DNA from 4 places in the Hymenobacter sp. 5516J-16 genome. Region 3 is predicted to be linked to each of the others. Evidence: riboswitches for the same ligand, from Rfam matches in the RefSeq annotation. Region 3 holds a riboswitch; each other region holds the start of a gene.

Region 1 (4,369 bases), 2.2 Mb from region 3:
GTGCGCATCATCTCCAAGGCCTTTTCCCAGCCCGGCCCGCGCCAGAAGCACAAGAAGCTAGGGTTGCTGGCCGCGGCCGGCGGCTTCCTGGATTCGTTTGGCGGCGGTGGCTGGGGCCGCTGGTAACCAGCACACTCATTGCCGGCGGCCGCACCCCACAGTACGTTATCGGCTCGGTCAGCGTCACGGAGTTTTTCGTCACGTTTGCCAGCGCCGTCACGTTTTTCGCTACCCTAGGTATCTCACATTGGCAGATTATTTTGGGCCTAATTGTGGGCGGCGTGGCAGCTTCTCCCCTAGCCGCCCGCCTGGCCGGCCGCATTCCGGTCCGCTGGATGTTCGTGGGCGTGGGCCTGATGGTGATTGTGTGGAGTGTGTGGGCCCTGCGGAAGGTGTTTATGTAGTACCCGGTGTGTATGAAACCACATAAAAAAGCCTCACCGATAAACCGGTGAGGCTTTTTTATGTGGTTGAGAGCCGTATCTACGCAACTTGCCGCCGCGCTTCTTGCCCTAGCTTGCTGTGCCGCTTGCCGTAGCCAAAGTAGATAGCCAGCCCGATGGCCAGCCACACGGCCAGGCGCAACCAGGTTTCCCAGGGCAGGGACACCATCATTACCAAGCAGGTTAGGATGCCCAAGATGGGCACCAGCGGCACCAGCGGCGTGCGGAAGCCGCGGGGGCATTGGGTTCTTTCTTGCGCATGATAAGCACGCCGATGCACACCATCACGAAGGCCAGCAAAGTGCCGATAGACGTCATTTCGCCAACTACCGCAATGGGCACGAATCCAGCGAATAGGGCAATAAACAAGCCCAGCAGCAGCCCCGATTGTAAGGGCGTGCCGAACCGCTCGTGCACGCGCGCAAACACCGGCGGCAGCAGCCCATCCTTGGCCATGGCAAAAAACACGCGAGTCTGGCCCAGCAAATCCACCAGAATTACGGAGGTGTAGCCGATGATGATGGCCAGAATAACGGCCGACGAAAGCCAGGCGTAGGGCGTTTTCTCGATGGCAATGGCTACAGGGGCGGCACTGTTTTTGAACTCGGTGTAGTTAGCCAGGCCCGTGAGTACGTGTCCAAATAGCACAAACAGCACCGTACAAATCAGTAGGGAGCCGATGATGCCGATGGGCATGTTTTTCTGCGGATTCTTGGTTTCCTGGGCCATGGTGGCCACAATGTCAAAGCCGATGAATACGAAGAACACCACGCCCGCCCCGCGCAGAATCCCACTCCAACCAAACTCCCCGAACTCCCCCGTATTCTGCGGAATGTAGGGCTGATAGTTGGCGGGGTCGATGTACTGCCACCCTAAGGCAATAAACACGAGCACCACCGACACTTTTAGCGTAACCACAATGGCGTTAAACCACGCTGAGCCTTTGGTGCCGCGCACTACAATCAGTGTGATAATCAACACAATAAGCATGGCCGGAATATTTACCAGACCATGTACTTCGGTGCCGTTGGCCAACTTGGCCGTCTCGAACGGCGACATCACCAGCTGCGGGGCAGGTGAATGTTGTACTTGCTTAGAAACTTCAGCAGATACTGCGACCAGCTAATGGACACGGCCGCCGCCCCCACAGAGTATTCCAGAATCAAGTCCCACCCGATAATCCAGGCAAACAGCTCGCCCATGGTAGCGTAGGCGTAGGTGTAGGCCGAGCCAGCCACGGGCACCATGGCGGCAAACTCAGCGTAGCACAGGGCTGAGAAGGCGCACCCCACGGCGGCTACCACAAACGAGAGCGTCACGGCCGGACCGGCATTGTTGGCGGCAGCAATGCCGGTCAGCGAAAACAGGCCCGCGCCGATAATTACCCCAATGCCAATGGCAATCAGGCTGAAGCCGCCCAGACTTCGTTTTAGGGTGTGGGCGCCGGTTTCGGCCGCCTCCTGCCGTAGCAGTTCCAATGATTTTTTGAGCATAAAAAGCAAGCGCCAACTTCCTGGTTGGCTGGTAAAAAAGAGTTCGGTTGTAGGACTACTCCAGGTGCCGACGGAAGGCATTGCGCACTAAGTCCGCTTGGTTATTAAACTAGGCTGTGGCGGTGCGCAAAAAATGCAAGCCAACAATTAAGCGGCTCTTAGACCGAAGCCACACCCCCAGAGAAAAACCACGGGCAACCTCACTACTACCTGTTTAGGCCAAGTAGCCATGCCGGTTACGCGGGTAGGCGACTTAACTTCAGCAGCAACAACACCCGCTGCCACACCACCGCTGCTCTCGGGCAGACGCGCGGAAGCGAGCAGTAAAAACTACGAAACGGGCACGACGGCAGGGGCAAAAGTCCACGGCTTGTTGTTTTTATATGGTCAGGAATTGGCACCGTTCCAGCAGTTGCGGATGGTTGCCGACGCGTCAGTGAGCCTGTCTCTCAGCGCCTCTGTATAAAAACAATCCTTTGGGCTAGAAAGAATTGATGGGGCAAAGGTAGAACCGGAATGCGGGTCCTGCAAACGAGAAGCTCAACGCCCGGTTTACCCTACCTACCGGCCTGGCTCAGGACCCAGGCAATAGATAAAACAACTATCTCTCTTACCTACTAACTACTTGACCGCAAGCACCTTATACGCAACGATGTATTTTCTTGGGCAAGGTTTAACCTAAAAATTTAAATTTTTTCAGAACCTGTTAAGCTCCCCTTCTGGTCAAAGTTGGCATCTGAGTTGCCTACTGACGTAGCAGAAGCACAAAAGCCTGTTCCGGACCACGGCCTGCTTCTTTCACTGAATTTAACCTATCCAACATAGCCATGAAAAAGCTCCTCGTTCTCTTCGCCGCTTTCTCCTTTTCCGTTGCCGCCGCCTCGGCCCAGACTACGCCCGTAAAAGCGGCCCACGGCCAGCACCACAAGGGCGCCAAAGCCAACAAAACGCCCGAGCAGCGCGCCGAGCAAAAAGCCAAGAGCCTAAGCCAGAAGCTCGGCCTCACGGCGGCCCAAACCGAGCAGGTGCGTCAGCTGCACTTAGCCCGCTTCCAGGAAATGCGGGCCCAGCGCACCCAAACGGCCTCGGCCGCCGATAAGCAGCAGCGCCACCAGGCCATGAAAGCCAGCAAGGATCGGTACGAAGCCCAGCTCAAGCAGATTTTGAGCGCCGAGCAGTACACTAAGTATGCGCAGCTACAGGCACAAAAGCAGGCCAAGCACAAAGGCCAGCACGAGCAGCGCAAAGCCAAAAGCTAAACCTGTTGTTCCCTAAAAAAAGCCCCGTTTCCTTGCAGGAGATGGGGCTTTTCTGTTGGTGTAGCATCCGCGTGTACTGGCTTTAGGCTGAGTGGGGCCAGCATTCATTGAGCTGTTCAGGTCACGGGAACAGGGGTAGCGGGGGTAGCTTCGTTGGCGGCGTGTAGCCACCGCAGGCGGTAGCAGTTCATGGCCGTATCACCGAGCTGCTCTAGCAGGCGGTAGTTGGCCACGGCGCCCACGGCGGCCCCAATGACGGGCACCAGTTGGGCCATCTTGGCTAAGTCGATGTAGTCGCGGTACTCCTGTTGGAAGGTGCGCCAGTCGAACTCGTGCACGTCGGTGGGCAGGGTGTGGCGGTAAGCGTCCCAGTTGGCCACGCGCTGGTACACGTCGTTGCGAGTGTGCTGGCTGCTGAACGCCAGTTGAAAGATGTGAAGCAAAAACAGGCGCTCAGTATAGTCGCGCACATCGTAGCCATACAGCGCCGCTACGTCGAACAGAAATTTTAGCTTCAGGCCCAGCAGCAGCGGAAAGTCGGCCAGCCCGAGCAGGAAGCCACCGGCCCCGGTCACGGCGCCCTCGGCGGCAGCCGTGTTGCGGTAGTAGCGCAGGGTGCTGCGCACGGCCGCCTCCCGCTCGGCCAGCGTGGCTGTTGCCTCCGGGCGGCGGGTGGTGTGCGTGGAGCCGAAGAGCACCCCGCGCACCGTTTGCTTAATGGCCGTCGTAATGGCCGCGTGCACCTTCTCCGGTAGCAAGGCATTGAGCCGAGCCTGGGCCCGCCGCGTCAGGCGGCCTAGCAAGGTAGGCTTCTGCTGCATGCGGCGCTGCCAGGCGCGCAGTTCCGTAAGCGCCGGTTCTTCTAGTGCAGCCATACGAAAAGGTGCTTCCGCCACGTACACAAGGTTAGTCTACGGCTTGCCTTGAAGATACAGAATCTCCCGGTTCATAAAGATGGTATCGGGGCCAGGATAACGCTCATTATAATCAAGCTCAACCTTGTACATCCACTCGTGGGCCTTTATTTCGCCTGATTTAACATTCTTCGCAGTTGGGGTGAACCGCACGATGCCGGTGTCGCCAACCATTACTGCCGTGTCGTAGGCGGGGCTTTCTAGGGAAGGACGGTACGTGATGCGGATTGTACGCGGCTTGCTTTCAGCCGGAGCAATGG
Region 2 (4,369 bases), 2.0 Mb from region 3:
TGCAGAATGGAATCGGTGACCTTGTAGAACTTGCCTTCGAAGGTGAAGTGGTCCTGCTTCCAGAGGTTGTCGACTACGTGCAGCCACTCGGCGGTGCGAGCGTACCGGTCATCGTGCTGCTCGAAGTGCACGCCGTACTTCTTGGCCTCATCCTGCCACCACGACGACACCACGTTCAAACTCAAGCGTCCGTTGCTGATGTGGTCGATGTTGGCGGCCTGCTTGGCTAGGAGGGCTGGGGAGTGGAAGGTAGGCCGCACAGCCACCATCAGCTCAATTTTTTTGGTGACGGCCGCCAGGGCTGCCGCCGTGCTCCAGGCATCCAGCGAGGGCGCTTCCTCGCCCTTAATGTCGTTGAGGTTCAGCTCGGCAATCAGGGACAGGTCGTAGCCTAGGTCCTCGCTGCGCTGGGCCAGCGTTTTCACGTAGTCCCAGTCGGCGCGCATGTTTTCGTCCTCTACGTTGCGCAGCCACCCGCCAAAAACGGGCATCCAATATCCGTACCGCATGGCTTAGTGAATAGAAGCCGCTACCGGCTGTTGGGTGGAGAATACGGCATCAGTGGCCGCCGGCTGGCTACCGGGGTTGGGGCGCCAATCTGGGTTTCGAGGTAGTCCACAAAGCGGGCGTAGGGGTCGAAGCCTACCACGTTCACGGCGTCGGCCACGAAGTTGGACAGGGCGTTGATGTCGTAGAACAGTACGTCGCCGGTGCGGTCGTCAATCAGGTACTCGATGCCTCCCACGTCGATTTTGGCGGCGGCCACAATGCGCTCCACGGCTTCCACTACCTCAGCCGGGGGCGTGAAAGCTTCTACCTGAATGCCTTTCTTGGGGGCCTCGGTGAGGCAGAAGTCGCCGGCGGCGGGCTCCTCCGGAATCTGGCAGATTTCGGCGGGGCACAGGTTGAAGCTCTCCCCAGTGGTGTACACCTTCATGGCGTAGAGGAACTTGCCGTTCAGAGTTTCCACGCGGTGAATGTTGCCGCCGCGGGGCGTCACGTACTCCTGCACCAGGGCCGTCTGGTCGATGCCCAGGTCGATTTGCCCGGCCGCCACGGCGGCTTCTACGCCCTCTATCGTGTCGAAGCGGATGATGCCCGCGCCGCTACCCCCGATGTTTACTTTTACCACGATGGGGAATTGCAGCTGGCGGGCCGCATCGGGCACGCGAGAGGCGTGGTTAATTACGAAAGACTTCGGAAACTTCAGGCCCAGCGAGGCAAACAGGCTGAGCTGGCGGGCCTTGTTGGTTTCGATGGCCGTAGCGCCCGAGCCGTTGATGATGCGGGTACCAATGCGCTCCAGGTGGGTAGCGTAACCGGCCGTATGGAAGATGCCCTGACCGTGGCCGCGCAGGTAGGCCGAGGAGCTCATGCGGTTGACTACCAGCGAGTAGCGACTCTCGGTTTCCAGCGGGTCGAAGAGGTGGTGGGCGGCGTCGATTTTCTCGTAGGGCAGGCCGCGGCGGTCCAGCTCGGCAAACAGAGGCTTAAACCACTCGGGGTGTTCGAAATAAATGCCAATCGGCTTCACAGACTGTGACATGCGAGGAGAATGAAGAACTAGAAAGTAGAAATCAGCGGAAGTTGCCGCCCTCATTCGGGCAGCAAAACAGGCAAGCCCGGACGGGGTAGGGGCTGGCGGAAAGGCGCGGGCAAACCGAGAAACCGGAGCTTGGGTGCGCGAAACGAGGTAGGAAGAAAAGCCCCGCGGGGAAAGTAGCAGCGCTACTGGGCTGGTCTACTTAGGGAGGAAATAGTCAGGTAGTAGTTTTACCAGCAGCGCATTGCGCGCAAAGAGCCAGCGGCAAAAGCAGTACCCAGCGGTTCTTACCTACCCAACCAGCGGCGTACAGACCGCCCAACAACACGTGCCACAACATCCATGCTGTACGGAAGCAGGGGTGGCGGGAGCGGGGGCGAAGTGCGGGAAGCGGTTCACGGTACGTTGTTTTTATATGGTCAGGAGTTGGCACCGTTTCAGTCTTACTGAAGGTTGCCGGCGTTTCGTCGAGCCTGTCTCTCCACGCCTCTGTATAAAAACAATCCTTTCAGGTAAAGAATTGAGTGGGGCAAAGGTAAACCCGCTGGGTCCACACTGCCAAATTTTCTTTGGCCAGTGGCGCTGGCGTCGGGCGAGAGGTCCGGGCAAAGCCTGGTGAGCCATGCCGCGTGCCCCCGAAGCTAGCGGGAGGGAAACCAGTGCAGGCCGCCGGGAGGATTTGCGGGCCAAAAGCTGCGCTACCTACTCCAATTCAGCGGACAAGCCTGGTTGACTTATGCATGTTGATAGTCAGGAAATTATGTTGGGCTGTTATTGAGGTAAAAATGGATGTAATTAATTTTTATTATGAATATTTATATAAATCTTTATACATATTGCTGTTCAATAGGTGCCCGTCGGGCGTGTTCAATTTCCCCACCAGTTATACCGTATTCGCATGAAAAAAACCGGAGTACTCATGGCCGCTCTCCTGACCAGCGGCGCTGCCATTGCGCAGGACAACACCCAAACCTCCACCAGCTACGGCAGCAACAACCGCGTGACGGTGGAGCAAACGGGCCGCTCAAACACGGCCATTGCCCGCCAGAACGACGCGGCCGTGAATGGGGGCAGTAGCAGTGGCAATAATAACGAGGTGACCCAGACCCAGGCCGGCAGCCAGCATGTGGCTCAAACCGACCAGATGGGTAACCGCCAGCAGGCCGTGCAGGTGCAGCTTTCGGATGTGAGCCGGGGCGCTAATGGGGCCCGCATCCGGCAGGGCTCCACTGCCGCGAACAGCGACGGCAACTACGCCAGCCAATACCAGGGGGCTTCAGCCATAGTGCTTCCATTGAGCAGGCAAGCGGGGCCAACTATGCCACCCAAAACCAAAGCGGCCGCAATGCTTTTGCTACCATTTTTCAGAGCACAGGCAATAACAACCGCGCCACTCAGGACCAGAATACCAATGTGTTCGGAGGTACTGCCGCGGCCCGGCAGTTGGGGGCTAACAACACCTCTAGCCAGCAGCAGAACAGCTCTGGCCAGTCGGCCTCGGCTAGCGTGCTGCAGCAGGGCGACAATAATGCGGCCAGCCAGCAGCAGCAGAACCTGAGTGGCATCATGAGCGCCAGCATTGGTCAGCTGGGCAACAACAATGCGGCAGCGCAGGCGCAGAGCAGCCAGGGCAGTGCGTCTTCTTCGGTCTTCATTCAGCAAACCGGCAACAACAACGCCGCTACGCAAACGCAAAACCACTCCGGTTCTTTCGGCACCGTGGCGGCCACGGCCACCCAAACTGGCAACAACAACGCCGCTACCCAAAGCCAGACGGGCGTGATGTCAGTAAGCGCTGCGGCTACTCAGAATGGCAACCGCAACGAGGCCACCCAAACGCAGGTCAATACAGCATTTTCGGGGGCAACTGTTCTGCAGATGGGCAATAACAACACGGCCACGCAGCGCCAGCAAAACGCCGGCTTTGTACAGGCTGCCATTGAGCAGGAGGGTAACCGCAACGCAGCTACCCAGAGTCAGCAAGGGGAGTATCACGAGGCAGTAGTAGAGCAGACGGGCAACCGCAATACGGCCCTGCAGGACCAGCAGGTAGGCGGCTCCGCCAGCTTCCCCACTCGCTCGGGCAACTACGGCTACATCAGCCAGGAAGCCAACGACTCCTACGCCCGCCAGGTCCAGGTAGGAAACAGCAACGATGCCCGCACCTACCAGGGGGCCAGCGGCAACAGCAGCGACGTACTGCAAACCGGCAACGGCAATACGACCATCGTGCGCCAGAACCGGTAGCTGTTTACCTACGTGTTGGTACAAAAAAGGCCCGTCTTCTCAGGGAAGCGGGCTTTTTTCGTGTCCGTGGCGTGGCTTACCGTCTTTCTACACGCCGCTTGGGTCGTGCAGAAATAAAAAGCCCCGGCTCGTCAGCCGGGGCTTGAAATGCAATAGGTGTAGCTCTTGCCGGCAGACACACACCTGTAACGGCCGGCAAGACAAACATACGGAAAATGCGTTGCTGGCGTTATAGTCGAGCTAGGGACCTGTGAACAGAAGGCGCCTAGTGCCGTGCTAGAGCGTCATGCCGAGCCGGAGCTAAAGCAGCTCGTGTAGCGGCTTTGTAATAGTACGTCTAACGTTAGCCACCCGCTGGCTGCTTCGGCGCTGCTTAACGCGCAGCATGCTCGGCCTAGCGTTTTTTGTTGCTCACTGTCCGCTCGTTTTAGGGGTATAGTTACCCGCTGCTTGTGAGGTACTACCTCTCTGGCGGGGGGAGCAACCCGCTGTTTGCCACGAGCTGCTGCCGATAAAAGCGGGCTGCTGGTCGGTGAATACGGGCTGGTGGTGGAACCGGGCGCCGGCCTACCGGCGGCG
Region 3 (4,369 bases):
AATGGTAGTAGCGCCGGTGCTGGAACGGTAGGGCTGCAGGTACAGCTTGTAACCGTAGTAGCTGCTTAAGTTACTACCGCCCAGCGCAAACTGGAAGTACCTGCTATTGGAGCCCGTGGAATTTGCCATCGACAACGCCGGGCCGCTCGAAGCGGCCGTAAAGGCACCAGCACCCGTAGCCGTACCCGGGCTAGTAGCAAACGCCTCCGTTGAAGAGGCCGCCGCCGTAACGCCCGCCGCCGTAACGGGCGTAAGCGCATCATACCGAGTACCCGAGTTAAAGTCGAAGCTGACAAGGGTACTGGTTGTCTGACCCTGAGTCAGCAAAGGCAACATCAGCAGAACAGCGCAGATAAGAAACAGATGAACACGCTTCGCGACGGCCATAAACACCATATTTGTACCTATTGAATGATTAATATTCCTGTTACTTTTTTAAAGTTTAACCAAAGATATATAAGAATATAAGTTACAGGGTACCCGGTAGTAATTCATCCGAGAGCTGCCCATAAAAGCATATCGCAAAAGCGGCCAACCTCAGCATACTGCCTGTACCGAATGGTCATAAAAAAACCTCTCCGTTGAATACAGAGAGGCTTTTTTGTTGCGAAGCGAAAAGATACCAGCGCTTATTCTTTTTCAAGGCGCAGCTCAGCACCCTCGGGGCTACGGAGCGTGAGCTTGTCGTCGGTGAGCGTTACTACGTCGAAGGTGTTGCTCTGGGCAGCTCCATCAGGCGTCATAGTGATTTTCTTACCGGCCTGGTCAAACTCATACTTGCCATTTACGGCACCAGCAGGAGAGGTCATGTTATACTGCTTGTTGGCAAAGAAGGTGATGCGCTCATCCTCCTGAGCATCCGTCTGTTTTACTTTGTCACCGCTGGCGCTCAGCTCTTTATCGGTTTTCCAAACTTTGCTTTCGGTGCCATACAGCATGTTCACGCCTTCTACTTTGCCTTCTTTGCTGCCGCAGGAAGCAGTGAAAAGTACCAGTAACATGAGCAGGCTAGCTAGGTAGCGCAAGGGAGCGGAATTAGTTTTCATGGGGCAGGGAGATAAGTTAAAATGAGGGAGAAATACCACCAAGCAGGACACTTGGTATTGCGCCTCTTACGGGGCAATTCCGCAAGATGTTCAGCCTAGAATTATGCGCATGCGCCGGATACAACTTATTGTTGGCCTTGGCGTAAGAGCCAAAACCGACGCCCTTTTCCTGCCCTGCAAGTCGGTCGTTTCTTCCACATTTACTTGCATTTACCACTATGGGACTGTTTGATTTCCTTTCCAACGACGGCGAAAAAAAACCCGTTGCTCCTGCTCCTAAACCTGCCGCTGGCGGCGCCACCGATTTCTTCGGCAACGCTAACCAGCCCGCTGCCCAGCCGGCAGCTGCTCAGGCCGACAAATACACGGTAGTAAGCGGCGATTCGCTTTCTAAAATTGCCAAGAACCACTACGGTGACGCCTCCAAGTGGCATCAGATATACGATGCCAATAAGGCAACCATCGGCGCCAATCCCGACCACATTGAGGTAGGCCAGGTGTTGACTTTACCTAAGATTTAAGCCTAGGCTATATCTAGAAATTATCCTAAAAAGCCACTCATAAACGAGTGGCTTTTTTTGTGGCCTACCCATGCTTTTTCGTACGAGTATGTTTGCGGTAACGGACAGGCGCATGCCAAATTTTTCCGATAACGTAGAGAGTTGTAGTTCTTGCAACTAGCTTTATGAGATAGAGCAACGGATACTTTGTGTTTGAAAATCAGCGGCTTGAATCGTCGTATTGGCTTTAGCACCTTCTAAGGGCTGTAGTCAGCCACCGCGGTAAAAAATTTTGCTACCCTATTGCATATATCAAAACCGCTGCTATACCTTTGCAATACCAACCCGGTACTCCCCCGCTCGCGGCGGGGTAGTTTTCATAAGATTTATACAGAAGCGGCGAGAGAACAGGCTCCCTGACCCGCTGGCAACCTTCGACCGCGCGAAAGGTGCCAATTCCTGCCCGACCAGCTTAGCTGGCGGGGCATATAACTCAGGAGTACCATGGAAAACACCCTCGCTTTCGCCCCTTTCTACCCCACTGCCTTGGTCGCTTTGTTGCGCCCTACCAGGTCGTGGGGTTTCTGTGTTTCGGTAGCTGCTCCAGCTTTCCGGCGAATGCGAATGCGCTGCTGTAGCGCGTGTTGTTGCTGTTGCTAGCCTGGCTCCCGGCTAGCTAATCCCTTCCTCTTTCTTGGCCTGATTCTGCGGTGACCCACAGTGGCACCCGAGGCCCGCCTGCATCCCCAATCAGCTTCAGAAGCACTTTCTGACTGGTTCCGGTGCGGCCCCCGCTGCGCCTCATCGTGGCTTTCTCTTCGCGTTTTCGCTCCCTCATTTCCTGTCCAAACGGTCTTTAACCCAGCCTTGCCATGTCCACGCAGAACCTCCACTTCGAGACCCTACAACTCCACGCCGGCCAGCAGCCCGACCCCGTAACTGGTTCCCGCGCCGTACCGCTCTACCAAACTACCAGCTACGTGTTCAAAAATGCCGAGCACGGGGCCAACCTGTTTGCCCTGAAGGAGTTCGGCAACATCTACACCCGCCTGATGAACCCCACCACCGACGTGTTCGAGCAGCGTGTGGCGGCTCTGGAGGGCGGAGTAGCAGCTCTGGCGGTTTCCTCGGGGCAGGCGGCGCAGTTCATTGCCCTCAACAACATTCTGCAGGCCGGCGACAATTTTGTGAGCACCACGCACCTGTATGGCGGCACCTACAACCAGTTCAAGGTAGCGTTTAAGCGCTTGGGTATTGAGGTGCGCTTCGCCGATGGCGACCAGCCGGAGAAGTTTGAGGCCCTGATAAACGAGAATACCAAGGCCATCTACCTGGAAACCATTGGCAATCCGAGCTTTAGCATCCCGGACTTTGAGCGCATTGCCGCCATTGCCGACAAGCACGATCTGCCCCTCATCGTGGACAATACGTTTGGTGCGGGCGGCTACCTGTTTCGGCCCCTGGAGCACGGCGCCCACATTGTGGTAGAATCGGCGACGAAGTGGATTGGCGGCCACGGCACCTCTATTGGGGGCGTGATTGTGGACGGCGGCACATATGACTTTGGCAATGGCAAGTTCCCGCAGTTTACGGAGCCTTCCGAGGGCTACCACGGGCTGGTGTTCAATGATGTATTCGGGAAAGGCGGGCCGTTTGGCAACATTGCCTTTATCATTCGGGCCCGGGTGGAAGGCCTACGCGACTTCGGTCCTTCCCAAAGCCCATTTAATGCCTGGCAGCTGATTCAGGGCCTGGAAACGCTGAGCCTGCGCGTAGACCGCACCGTAGAAAACGCCCTGCGCGTGGCTACCTGGCTGGAGCAGCACCCGCAGGTAGAAGCCGTGAACTACCCCGGCCTCAAGAGCAGCCCCTACCACACCCTGGCCCAGAAATACCTGAAGCGCGGCTACGGCGGGGTGCTCACCTTCGCCATCAAAGGCTCCAAGGAAACGGCCACGCAGTTTATTGATAATCTGAAACTGGTCAGCCACCTAGCCAACGTGGGCGACGCCAAAACGCTCATCATTCAGCCCTCGGCTACTACCCACCAGCAGCTTTCCGAAGAGGAGCAGCGCGCCGCCGGCGTGACGCCTACCCTCCTGCGTCTCTCGGTGGGCATTGAGCATTTTGATGATATCCGGGCCGACCTGGCCCAGGCCTTTGACGCGGTGCGCAATGTAGCCGCTCAGCCCACTGATGCGGCCGGTAGCACGCTGTTGCCGGAGCCAGAACTCGAACACGCCGCTACGCTGGAAGTCTAGCACTTGAGAGGGGTTGATGTCCGGCGGCAGGTGAGAGAGCCGCCGGGCAGCAGCTTCCAGCCACGCGGTAAGCGGGCCGGTGCCGACGTTTTTTGTGAGAGAGGAACCATCGGAACATACGCCGCCCGCACCTGGCCGGGGCGGAGCCGGGCAGAATCGGCTCCGCCTGCGGGCTAAGATATAATCGAATGAACCCGAATGCCGCGCGAAGTTTCCTTTCGCGCATGGTTAAACGCTCCTCGTTGCCCTGGCGCGCCCCTGGCAACTACCCGCGAAGCAGCTTCCGACTTCGCTTTCCTTTGAACCGCGCTCCTTATTCCATGTCTTCCGAAGAACCACACCTGTTCCGTCTGCCCCGGCCCCTGCGGCTGGAAAGCGGCGCTGCCCTACCCCGGGTGGAGGTTACCTACCATACCTACGGCCGCCTCAACGCGGCCCGCGACAATGTGGTGTGGGTGTGTCACGCCCTCACGGCCAATGCCGATGTGCTAAGCTGGTGGCCCGGTTTATTTGGCGCGGGTTGTCACTTCGATCCGGCCGACTGGTTTATTGTGTGTGCCAA
Region 4 (4,369 bases), 330 kb from region 3:
TCGGGTAGCTGGGCGGTGGCGGTGTCGGCTTTTGCGGGCGCTGCTCTGGTCACTACCGGCACCACGGCTGATTTAGGTTTGGCCGCAGCTACGGGCGCTGGGCTGCTAGCTGCGCGGGCCGGCTTTGCAATCGGCTTCGGCTTGCCGCCGGAAGCAGCCGCCGGAACGGAGGCCGCGGCCTTGGGCTGGGGCGGCGTAGCCTCCACGAGAAGTAAAATATTGGTGGGCAGAGTGGAGTACAGATTAGCCGCTGGAATGGGCTGCGGTTCGTTGAACGTGTTGAAATCGGGTAGCTGCCAGGCTAGTAGTGCCCGCGAGTCCCGGTCGCTCTGGTAGTATTCCACCCGCAAGGCGTAGTAGCTCCCAGCTTTCATTTTCAGGTGGGTTGTGGAAACCGTTACGGGCTGATCGTGCCAGGAATCCAGCACTTTCTTCCCGCCGATCCAGACGCGCATCCCGTCGTCGGTAGCAATCTGGAAGGTGTACACCCCCGTTACCGGGGCATATACGTGGCCTGCCCAACGCACCGAGAAGTACTCGCCCGGCACGCCCGGTCCCGGCGACACAAAGTGGTTGCCGCTGGGCCCAACAGTCCAATTGAAGTCGATTGCTGCATCGGTGCGAGTCAGCACTAGCTTCTCAAACTTTTTACCCTCGTAGTACTGTCCACGCAAGCCCGAGCCGGCCTGGTGTTGAGCCAGCGTCCAGCTGCTCAGCAGGCATAAGCAGCCCGCTAACAATTTCTGACACAGAGAGGATAGCATCATAGTCGCAGACATCTAACGTATTGACCACAAAATGAACAAAATGCCAGGCCGCACGAACTTTATTCAATGAGCAGGCCCATTCCGTACAACGAACCATTCAGCTAAGCCTATATACTTCTGCGAAGCAAACCGTGCAGCAAGCCACCAACTTGCTGTTGCTACCCGCCTGTAGAAACGCGACACTCCACGTCGTGTCGGTGAGCAGTAAGCATTGGACGATGTGAGTTAAACAACTTCAGCAACGACTGAGACGCGAAGCGTCGCGTCTTCTGCAGGCGTGCAGCCTGAAAGCGAATGCCTCTACCTCCCTCCCAAAACTTCCCGGATTGAATTTCGAAGATTCCAGTTGTATCTTCGCCCTGTTACTTATCCAGAAAGACCGAGGGATTGGGCCCAACGACGTCTTAGCAACCTGAAATAAAACAAGGTGCTAATTCCCTTTCCAGGCCGCTTGGGCGGTTTGGAAGAAGATAAGAACAGGACTCGCGCCCCCACGCGGCTCTTTCTGGATAGGCACTTTTTTGCTGCCGATTTTCTTAGAAGAGCCGATATGTCGACGACCCTCCACCGCCCCCACTCCCGCTGCACGACATCCTGGCCCAGCGCGTCCTGATTCTGGACGGCGCCATGGGCACCATGATTCAGCGTCACAAGCTGGAAGAGGCTGATTTCCGGGGCACCCGCTTCGCGAATCATCCCAAACCCCTGCGCGGCAACAACGACCTGCTCAGCCTCACCCGCCCCGACATCATCAGGGGCATTCACGCCGATTACTTTGCGGCCGGGGCCGACATGGTGGAAACCAACACGTTCAGCGGCACCACCATCGCCCAGGCCGACTACGGCCTGGAGGACATCGTGTATGAGTTGAACTATGAGTCGGCGCGCATAGCCCGGGAGGTAGCCGACGAATTTACAGCTCAGAACCCCGCCAAACCTCGCTTCGTGGCCGGCGCCATCGGGCCCACCAACCGCACTGCCTCCCTGTCACCCGACGTAAACCGTCCCGGCTTCCGGGCCGTGACCTTCGATGAGCTGGCTACCGCCTACCATGAGCAAGTGCGCGGCCTCGTGGAAGGCGGCTCCGACGCCCTGCTCATTGAAACCATCTTCGACACCCTGAACGCCAAGGCGGCGCTGTACGCGGTGCAGAAGTTCTTCGACGAAGGTGGCCGGGTAGTGCCCATCATGATTTCCGGTACCATCACCGACGCTTCCGGCCGCACCCTTTCTGGCCAGACGGTGGAGGCTTTCTGGAACTCCATTCGCCACTTGCCTCTGCTGAGCGTGGGTTTGAACTGCGCCCTCGGCGCCGACCAGCTGCAGGTGTACATCAAGGAGCTGAGCCGCATTGCCGACGTGCACATTTCCGCCTACCCCAACGCTGGCCTCCCGAATGCCTTCGGCGGCTACGACGAGTCGGCCCAGGAATTTGCGGGCGTGGTGGAAAACTACCTCAAGGAAGGCCTCGTGACGGTGGTAGGTGGATGTTGCGGCACCACGCCCCAGCACATCGGCGAGCTAAGCAAGCTGGCGGAGCGGTACGAACCGCGGAGGTTGGCCTCACCCCAACCCCTCCCCGGTGGGGAGGAGCTTAGATTAGCTTCTGCTGATAGGATAACCAACATGTCTGGCACCCCTCCCCACCGGGGAGGGGCCGGGGTGGGGTAACCCGCCTCGCCGGCCTCGAACCGTTCAACATCACCCCCGACAGCCTGTTTGTGAACGTGGGCGAGCGGTGCAACGTGACCGGCTCCCGCGCCTTTGCCCGCCTTATCCGGACCGGTAACTACGAGGCCGCCCTGCAAGTAGCCCGCGACCAGGTGGAAGGCGGTGCCCAGGTCATCGACGTGAACATGGACGAAGGCATGCTCGACTCGGAGCAGGCCATGACCACCTTCCTGCACCTAATTGCCTCGGAGCCCGACATTTCGCGGGTGCCGATTATGCTGGACTCTTCGAAGTGGAGCGTGCTGGAAGCCGGCCTTAAGTGTGTGCAAGGCAAGAGCATCGTCAACTCCATTTCCTTGAAAGAAGGCGAGGAAACCTTCAAGGAGCGGGCCCGCACCGTGCGAGCTTACGGCGCCGCCATGGTGGTCATGGCCTTCGATGAGAACGGCCAGGCCGATACCCTGGAAAAGCGCATCGACATCTGCCGGCGCAGCTACGATATTCTGGTAAATGAAGTCGGCTTCCCGGCCGAGGACATCATCTTCGACCCCAACATCCTGACGGTGGGCACCGGCATGGAGGAGCACCGCAACTACGCCCTAGACTTCATCGAGGCCGTGCGGTGGATCAAGCAGAACCTGCCCGGCGCCCTCACCAGCGGCGGCGTCAGCAACATCAGCTTCTCCTTCCGCGGCAACGATGTAGTGCGCGAGGCCATGCATTCGGCCTTCCTCTACCACGCCATCCGGGCCGGCTTGGATATGGGCATTGTGAACCCCAGCCAGCTGGCCGTGTACGACGAAGTGCCGAAGGACCTGCTGGAATTGGTGGAAGACGTGCTCCTGAACCGTCGCCCCGACGCCACCGAGCGCCTCGTAGACTTCGCCGACACGGTAAAGCAGAAGGACAAAACGGAGGTAGTAGCCGACGCCTGGCGTAGCCTGCCCGTAGCCGAGCGCCTGCAGCACGCCCTGGTAAAAGGTATTACGGAGTTTATTGACGAGGACACCGAGCAGGTGCGCCAGCAAGTAGCCAGGCCACTGGAGGTGATTGAAGGCCCGCTGATGGCCGGCATGAACGTAGTGGGTGACTTGTTTGGCGCGGGCAAAATGTTCCTGCCCCAGGTCGTGAAATCGGCACGCGTGATGAAGAAAGCCGTGGCCTACCTGGAGCCCTACCTACTGGCCGACAAGCAAAGCGGCGACCGGCAAACGGCCGGTAAAATATTGCTGGCCACAGTGAAAGGCGACGTGCACGACATCGGCAAGAACATCGTGGGTGTAGTGCTGGCCTGCAATAACTTCGACATCGTGGACCTGGGCGTGATGGTGCCCCTGGAAAAGATTCTGGACGAAGCCCAGAAGCAACAGGTGGACGTCATCGGCCTGAGTGGCCTCATCACCCCGAGCTTAGATGAAATGGTGTACGTGGCCCAGGAAATGGAAAAGCGCGGCCTCAACACGCCGCTGCTCATTGGGGGTGCCACTACCTCCCGCCTGCACGCGGCCGTGAAAATTGCGCCCAACTACTCCGGCCCGGTGGTGCACGTCAACGACGCTTCCCGCTCGGTAGGCGTGGCGGCGGCTTTGCTGGGCTCCGCCGATGTGGAATACGCCCGCACCGTGCGCGAGGAGTACCGCCAGCTCCGCGAAGACTACGCCGGCCGTCAGCGCGAGAAAAGCTATTTGCCCATTGAAGTCGCCCGCGAAAACGGCTTCCAGGCCGACTGGGATACTGCCCGTATTGTGAAGCCGAGTTTCCTGGGCACCAAAACACTGGAAGACTACCCCTGGCTGAGCTAGCGGAGTACATCGACTGGACGCCCTTCTTCCAGACCTGGGAATTGAAGGGCCGCTACCCCCGCATCCTCACCGATGAGAATGTGGGCGAAGCCGCCACCCAGCTCTTCCACGACGCCCAGAAGCTGCTCA

What was found. Region 3 has a riboswitch for S-adenosylmethionine ahead of MUN84_RS08810 (O-acetylhomoserine aminocarboxypropyltransferase/cysteine synthase family protein). Riboswitches for the same ligand answer to the same signal wherever they lie in the genome.
Region 1: another riboswitch for S-adenosylmethionine. It lies ahead of MUN84_RS24215 (amino acid permease); the one in region 3 lies ahead of MUN84_RS08810 (O-acetylhomoserine aminocarboxypropyltransferase/cysteine synthase family protein).
Region 2: another riboswitch for S-adenosylmethionine. It lies ahead of MUN84_RS18920 (RimK family alpha-L-glutamate ligase); the one in region 3 lies ahead of MUN84_RS08810 (O-acetylhomoserine aminocarboxypropyltransferase/cysteine synthase family protein).
Region 4: another riboswitch for S-adenosylmethionine. It lies ahead of metH (methionine synthase); the one in region 3 lies ahead of MUN84_RS08810 (O-acetylhomoserine aminocarboxypropyltransferase/cysteine synthase family protein).

The regions. Positions count from the first base shown of each region.
Region 1 covers NZ_CP095058.1:4,125,362-4,129,730, reverse strand. The annotation lists gene MUN84_RS24230 (TSUP family transporter) at 1-126, shown strand, start outside; gene MUN84_RS23285 (hypothetical protein) at 282-404, shown strand; gene MUN84_RS24225 (amino acid permease C-terminal domain-containing protein) at 484-615, opposite strand; gene MUN84_RS24220 (APC family permease) at 627-1,502, opposite strand; gene MUN84_RS24215 (amino acid permease) at 1,502-1,936, opposite strand; SAM riboswitch class I at 2,313-2,405, opposite strand; gene MUN84_RS20445 (DUF4890 domain-containing protein) at 2,764-3,195, shown strand; gene MUN84_RS20440 (EcsC family protein) at 3,312-4,070, opposite strand; gene MUN84_RS20435 (hypothetical protein) at 4,107-4,369, opposite strand, start outside.
Region 2 covers NZ_CP095058.1:3,819,916-3,824,284, forward strand. The annotation lists gene MUN84_RS18915 (LLM class flavin-dependent oxidoreductase) at 1-509, opposite strand, end outside; gene MUN84_RS18920 (RimK family alpha-L-glutamate ligase) at 530-1,546, opposite strand; SAM riboswitch class I at 1,952-2,043, opposite strand; gene MUN84_RS18925 (hypothetical protein) at 2,568-2,807, opposite strand; gene MUN84_RS18930 (hypothetical protein) at 2,957-3,790, shown strand.
Region 3 covers NZ_CP095058.1:1,783,378-1,787,746, forward strand. The annotation lists gene MUN84_RS08795 (T9SS type A sorting domain-containing protein) at 1-336, opposite strand, end outside; gene MUN84_RS08800 (lipocalin family protein) at 630-1,046, opposite strand; gene MUN84_RS08805 (LysM peptidoglycan-binding domain-containing protein) at 1,265-1,567, shown strand; SAM riboswitch class I at 1,930-2,041, shown strand; gene MUN84_RS08810 (O-acetylhomoserine aminocarboxypropyltransferase/cysteine synthase family protein) at 2,419-3,807, shown strand; gene metX (homoserine O-acetyltransferase MetX) at 4,128-4,369, shown strand, end outside.
Region 4 covers NZ_CP095058.1:2,114,038-2,118,406, forward strand. The annotation lists gene MUN84_RS10520 (OmpA family protein) at 1-767, opposite strand, end outside; SAM riboswitch class I at 1,131-1,244, shown strand; partial or broken gene metH (methionine synthase) at 1,395-4,369, shown strand, end outside.